DNA from 2 places in the Catenibacterium sp. RTP21428st1_D7_RTP21428_210409 genome. Region 2 is predicted to be linked to the other one. Evidence: predicted binding sites of a transcription regulator. Region 2 holds the regulator's gene; the other holds the start of a gene.

Region 1 (3,438 bases), on a different contig from region 2:
ATACCTTCATCTACAGCGGCCTTAGTCGCATTAAGAGCATCTTCAATTCTTAATTTCTTTTCTTTTAATTCTGCTTCAGTTGTTGCACCGACTTTAATTGTTGCAACACCGTTAGATAATTTACCAATACGTTCTTTTAGGGTCTTCTTTTCATAATCACTCTTAGTATGAGTTAATTGTGTCTTTAATTCTTCTACACGTTTATTCACTGCCTCACTTGAACTATGACCAATAAGAGTAGTATTGTCTTTCTTTACAATCACTTTCTTGATCGTACCAAGATCATCAATAGTTAAATCAGAAAGCTTCATATTAAGCTCCTTGTTGTAGAATTTAGTACCAGTTAATACTGCAATATCCTCCAACATTTCTTTCTGTTTATCACCAAATCCTGGAGCCTTAGTAGCTACGACATTAAAGGCACCTCTTAACTTATTCAATACAAGAGAAGAAATCGCTTCATTCTCATAATCTTCTGCAATAAGTAATAATGGTTTATTAGCCTTTAATACTTGTTCAAGTACTGGAAGGATTTCCTGTAAATTAGTAATCTTCTGATTAGTGACTAAGATGAGTGGGTTATCCATTTCTACTTCCATCTTATCGGTATCACTTACAAAATAAGGAGATACATAACCCTTATCATACTGCATACCTTCATTGACTTCTAATTCATCATCAAAACTATTAGATTCATCTACATTGATAATACCATCTCTACCAACCTTATCCATAGCCTGAGCAATCAATTCACCAATATGACTATTAGAAGAAGAAATAGTCGCAACAGATGCAATATCTCTGCTTGTTTCTACCTTATGAGAATTCTTTAATAATACTTCAGCAACTGCTTTAGAGGCTCTTTCAATACCTTCTCTCATAAGTACAGGGTTTGCACCTTTTTCAACCTGCTTCATACCATTCACAATCATATCTCTTGCAAGAATTGTAGCAGTTGTTGTACCATCACCTGCAATATCATTTGTATTATTGGCTACTTCATATACAAGTTTTGCACCCATATTTTCAAAATGATCTTCTAATTCTATTTCCTTGGCAATAGAAACACCATCATTTGTAATTAAAGGAGAACCATAACTCTTCTCTAATACTACATTTCTACCTTTAGGACCAAGTGTGACACTTACTGCATCAGCAAGAGTATTCACACCTTTCAACATTGATTGACGTGCATCACTAGAAAAACGTATTTCTTTACTCATAGCTTATTCCTCCTATTCAATACATGCGAGAACATCTTTCTCGTCTATCACAATATATTCAACACCATCAAGTTTAACTTTTGTACCTGAGTATTCCTTGAATACAACACGATCTTTTTCTTTTAAATCATTTTCACATTGAGGACCTACTGCCACAACTTCTCCAACAGTAGGAAGACTCTTTGTCTCAGTAGTGAGAATAATACCACTAGCTGTCTTATTTTCTACTTCTTCTTTCTTTAATACGATATTCTTATTTAAAGGTTTCAACATAATTATTCCTCCTTGTTAGCACTCTTTTTATTTGATTGCTAAGAGTATTATAGCTCTTATTAGCACATTGTCAAGAAGAGTGCTAATTCATTTTTGGGCAGATTGGAGAAAAGTGCACAAAAAAGCCACTCCTAAGAGTGACTTAATCGTCTTTTCGTTTTGTATCTTTCGCAACGATAAATGTGATCATACCAAGTATTAATCCAAAATAGAAAGAGAAGAAACGCCATAAGAACATAGAACTAGAAGCATTAGCTCTTCCTAAGAAACCAAATAAGATCATATAACATCCTTCACTACCACCTGATGCACCAGGAATAGGGAGGAATGTATTAATTAAATTAATAATAGAAGCCAGTCCTAAGAACTGTACAAATAGGGTAACTGATACTTTTATTCCTAAAGCAAGACATGAAAAGAATGGTGTAGAGTAGATAATAGTAAGTTTCACTATATTACATAATACTGTCTGTAATAAAGCTTTTTTATTTTTCTGTAATACTTTCATCTGTTCTCTAAATTCACCAAAGTAATTCTGAATTCTAAAGCATGTTGATTCATAATCTTTTATAAGTGGTGTTTTAGAAAGAAGATAGACTACTTTATCTATAATAAAGTTCTGGAACTTCTTGCTTTTAGCACCTGCAAATAATAGAAGAGTGACTACCGCATTAATAAGAAATCCAACGGCTGCCATAGAGGATACACCTACACCTTTATCTAAGAAGTAGGCTGAATCCACAATCATAATCACTGCAGTAAAGCCCATGATCACTATTTGATAACTAATAAAGCACATGAGTAAGATACTTGTAGAAATGGCAGGGGAGATTCCCTGGTTATTAAATACAAACACCTGGGCGAACTGTCCTCCTGAAGAAGAAGGAGTTAAACCACTAAATAAAGTACCTACAAGTCCATTCACAAAACCTTCTTTAAGAGTAAAGTCTTTCTTATATAAACGCGCAAAGATCATTGTAGCGAGTCCATCAAATACATAATACATAAACATAATAAAACATAAGATGAATAGCCAGAAAGGATGCGCTGTAGTAATTGTTGTAAATACAGTAGAGACTTCAGAACCTACTGATAAGTATAAAGATATACCACTAATCACAAAAATTAATGCAATATTCAAGATATAGCTCTTCTTTGTTTTCATGGGAATCACCTCATTTCCCTATCTCTATTTTACCAATCTTACTCCTTATATGAAAGTAAAAGAAAAGAGTAGGGATTAAAATCCCTACTCGAATGTAATTATAATAATCTCATTTTCACACAATACTTTAAAATGATAGTTATGACGTGGCGCTACACCATTACTTACAATAAGCTCAGAACCACTTTCTGTATAACTTCCATGATTATAGGTAGTTGCATTATTACACTTTACAAGTGGTCCAATACCAGGGAACCAGATAGTCCCACCATTACTATGTCCAGATAACTGTAAATGTGTATGTCCTTTATTTTGACTAAAACTATCAGGATAATGACTTAAGGTTAAGACAAACCCGTCAGAAGCAGGTATTTCTTCCTGACTATTAATAGATTGTCCATAAAGGGTAAAAGAACTATTACGATAATGAATAGTACGAGCACTGTTATTAAGTACTTCAAATCCACCTTCATTAAGGATATTAGTCACTTCTTCAGCATGTGCATAATCTTCATCACCAAGTACCGCAAACTTACCATAACCTGGCTGGAGCTTCTTTAAGATCTTTTGTACTCTTGCATCCTCAATAGATTTACTTTCATACAGGTCTCCAGTAAATACAACCATATCATAACTTTGATCTTCTATCTCATCTACAATTTGTTCAAAACGATCAATATCTTTAGACGTTGTGATATGTATATCGGATAAATTTACAATCTTAAAGTTTTTAAAACCATCAGGTAATAATCCATTACTATAAGTCATTCTTGTAAA
Region 2 (3,438 bases):
GCCTGCAATCTTACCAGCATCCTTAGTAGCCTGACGCTGAGCATCATTGAAGTAAGCTGGAACTGTGATAACAGCCTTAGTTACTTTTTCACCTAAATAGCTTTCAGCAGTAGCCTTTAAGTTCTGAAGAATCATTGCTGAAATTTCTTCTGGTGTATAATCACGACCATTTACATGTTCTTTATAGTTTGTACCCATATGTCTCTTGATTGATGCTACAGTATCAGGATTTGTAACAGCCTGACGCTTTGCAGCTTCACCAACGATGATTTCACCGTTCTTGAATGCAACAACCGATGGAGTTGTTCTCATTCCTTCTGGATTTGCAATTACTTTTGCTTCACCATTTTCCATAACACTGACACATGAATTTGTTGTACCTAAATCAATACCAATAATTTTACTCATAATAAGTTCTCCTCCTATTAATCCTTATTCACTTTCACTAAAGTTGCTCTAATTACTCTATCTTTTAACATATAACCTTTTTGTAATTCTTCAGTCACAATATTTGGACCAAAGTCAGGATTATCATCCTGCATGACTGCCTGGTGCATATTTGGATCAAATTCCTTACCCTGTGCTTCAATCACAGTTACACCATTCTTACCAAGAATATTCATTAACTGGTTCAAAATCATCTTATTACCCTTAAGAATATTCTTACCTTCTTCGCTTTCAGGCTCAACAGTTAATGATCTTTCATAGTTATCAATAACTGGTAGTAACTCTTCAATAAAAGACTGCATTGCATACTTTAACTGATTCGCGTGTTCATTTTTAAGTCTTTTCTTTAAGTTTTCCATATCAGCGAATACTTTATAATAATCTGTCTTCCACTTGTTGATTTGAGATTCTAAATCCTTAATCTTTTCATCTTTAGGATCTACTGTTTCTTCAGCTGTTTCTTCAGTTGTTTCTTCTTTTACTTCTTCAGCTTCTTCCTTAGTAGATTCTTCAACAGTTTCTTCTGCTTCTTTCTTCATTTCTTCTGCCATGGTCTCACCTCTTCTACTCATCATTTTCCTTGATGATTCTTTCTATATTTTCAGTAATATATTCTACAAGCGATACAACTTTCTTGTAAGGCATACGTGTTGGACCGATTACAGAAATCGTTCCTTTACTAGCTCCTCCTGTATCAAAAGAAGATGAAATAACTGATACATCATCAAGTCCAGATACATTTGAATCATCACCAATCAATACCTTGATGCCATCATCATCAGTTGGTGCTAAGAAATTCCAGTTTGATGAATTTTCAAATGCACTCACTAATTTTCTTAACTTGTTGACATCATTGTATTCTGGTTGATACAGCAAATGATCTTTACCAGAGAAATATACATTGTTTCTTGCAAACTTCATAAATGCTTCTAAGAAAGCATTAAACAAGATTTCATGTTCCTTGATTCTCGTATTGAGGATTGGCTTGACATCGTTTTCTAATCTATCTGCCACCTGATTGATTGGTGTGCCAACTAATGTGTCATTCATTACCGCCACACAAGATTGTAAATCATCCAAACTCAATGTCTCAGATAAAGTGAAAACTCGATTTTCTACATGTCCCTTATCCGTTACAATAATCGCAGTGACATTACGCGTCCCAATTGGAACAAGTGTAATGTTCTGCAGACATTCATAACTTGAATTAGGTCCTAGAGCAACCGCCGTCAGATCAGTCAACTGGCTTAACATTTCGCAGCTTTCTTTAATCAAACTATTCAATGATTGATGTGTATCACTAAAGATAGTTGCAACCTGATTCTTCACCTGTTCGTCGACATTTGGCTGAAGCAAAGTATTTACATAATAGTAATATCCCTTCTTAGAAGGAACACGGCCAGAAGATGTATGTGTCTTCACTAGAAAACCAAGTTCTTCAAGCTTGCTCATTTCATTTCGAATAGTGGCGCTTGAATATGGTAATTCATATTTTGTCATCAGAAGCTTAGATCCAACAGGTTCTGCTGTTTCAATAAACTCTTCGACAATATATTTAAATATAAGCATTTGTCTTGCCGAAAGCATCCCAAGCACCTCCTTAGCACTCTTTTTCCTCTTGTGCTAGATTCATTATACATTCTTTTTTAGCAGTGTCAAGACTTTAGTGCTAGTTTATATTAAAAAGGGGTTCTCTTATTTGAGAAACCACTTATTCTGGTAAGAAATCTAGAAGAATGGAATTAAGAAGATCGAGTGTATCATTTGTTTTCAAATGATTGTTTTCAATAATCAACGAATGATTACCTAGGTTCTTAGTAAGAGCTTCTTTATAGACATCTTCTACAGAACAATGATATCTTCTTTTAAATTCATCAAGGTCTAATCCTTCTTTTAGACGTAAAGACATCATAAGATAATTAAACATTGTATCTTCAATTGTTTCTTTTTCTATATATATTGTATTCTTCCCCTTCAAGTAATCAGTAAGACTACGCGAGTGAGAAATAAGTTCATCATCTATTTTACCTGTCGCACCAATGCCCACACCATAATAATTATCATAATGCCAATAAACTTTATTATGTTCTGATTCATGATTTCCTAACGCAAAGTTAGAGACTTCATAGCGATGAAAACCAGCATGAGAAAGTGTCTCTACAATATAATCACTCCACTTTCCTTCTGTCTCTTCATCAAGAGGTTCATAGTTGTCATAAAGTCTTGTATGTTCCTCCAATATAAGTGAATAATAAGATAAATGATTAATAGGAAGTGATAAGGCAGTCTTTAAATCTTCTTGGACATCTTCTAATGTCTGATTAGGAAGTCCATACATGAGATCAATAGAGATATGCTTAAAGCCTATAGAGCATGCATTTCTTATTACTTCTTGCGCAATATCAGAAGTATGATAACGTTCAATCCTTTTTAATAAATCATTATTAAATGTCTGTACACCAACGCTTATTCGATTCACACCATGAGTATGCATACATTCTAGTTTATCAAGCGTTGCTGATTCAGGATTGACTTCTATTGTATATTCGAGAGTATCATCCCCTACAAAAGGATCAACCATACTTAATAATGCATCTAATTGATTTAAAGAAAGAGCACTTGGTGTTCCTCCTCCTATATAAATAGTTCTCATAATATGATGGGGAAGAGCGTTAAGTTCTTCCTTTAATCGTTCTAGATATTTTAAGACAAACTCTTCACGATAATAGACCTTTGCGAAATCGCAATAAGAACAGATATGATCACAAAAAGGAATATGAATATAAAGTGCTTTTGTTTCCATATTATATCCTCATCAAGAAGAGTTCTAATCCTCTAAATTTATCTACTGTACCTGTCTTGATTGCATAATCCAGTTCTGATAAGTCATAAAGTTTTTCCATGAGTTCAGTAATATCAAAATGTGCTGCATTTTTACGAATTGGATAGATAGCACGAGGATTAAGACCTAGTGCTGAGGCAATATCATTA

Evidence for each region. The regulator HrcA, encoded in region 2, represses chaperone genes, less so after heat shock. The targets are predictions, from matches to a motif close to TTTTAGCACTNNNNNNNNNNNAGTGCTAAAA.
Region 1: a site for HrcA is predicted at 1,510-1,540, ahead of ABUA27_RS05120 (co-chaperone GroES). Genes of this name have one in related genera too.

Annotation. Positions count from the first base shown of each region.
Region 1 is NZ_JBEHVX010000023.1:13,147-16,584, reverse strand. It holds gene groL (chaperonin GroEL) at 1-1,223, opposite strand, end outside; gene ABUA27_RS05120 (co-chaperone GroES) at 1,236-1,496, opposite strand; gene ABUA27_RS05115 (lysylphosphatidylglycerol synthase transmembrane domain-containing protein) at 1,639-2,661, opposite strand; gene ABUA27_RS05110 (metallophosphoesterase) at 2,746-3,438, opposite strand, start outside.
Region 2 is NZ_JBEHVX010000016.1:6,423-9,860, forward strand. It holds gene dnaK (molecular chaperone DnaK) at 1-408, opposite strand, end outside; gene grpE (nucleotide exchange factor GrpE) at 426-998, opposite strand; gene hrcA (heat-inducible transcriptional repressor HrcA) at 1,012-2,034, opposite strand; gene hemW (radical SAM family heme chaperone HemW) at 2,159-3,250, opposite strand; gene holA (DNA polymerase III subunit delta) at 3,252-3,438, opposite strand, start outside.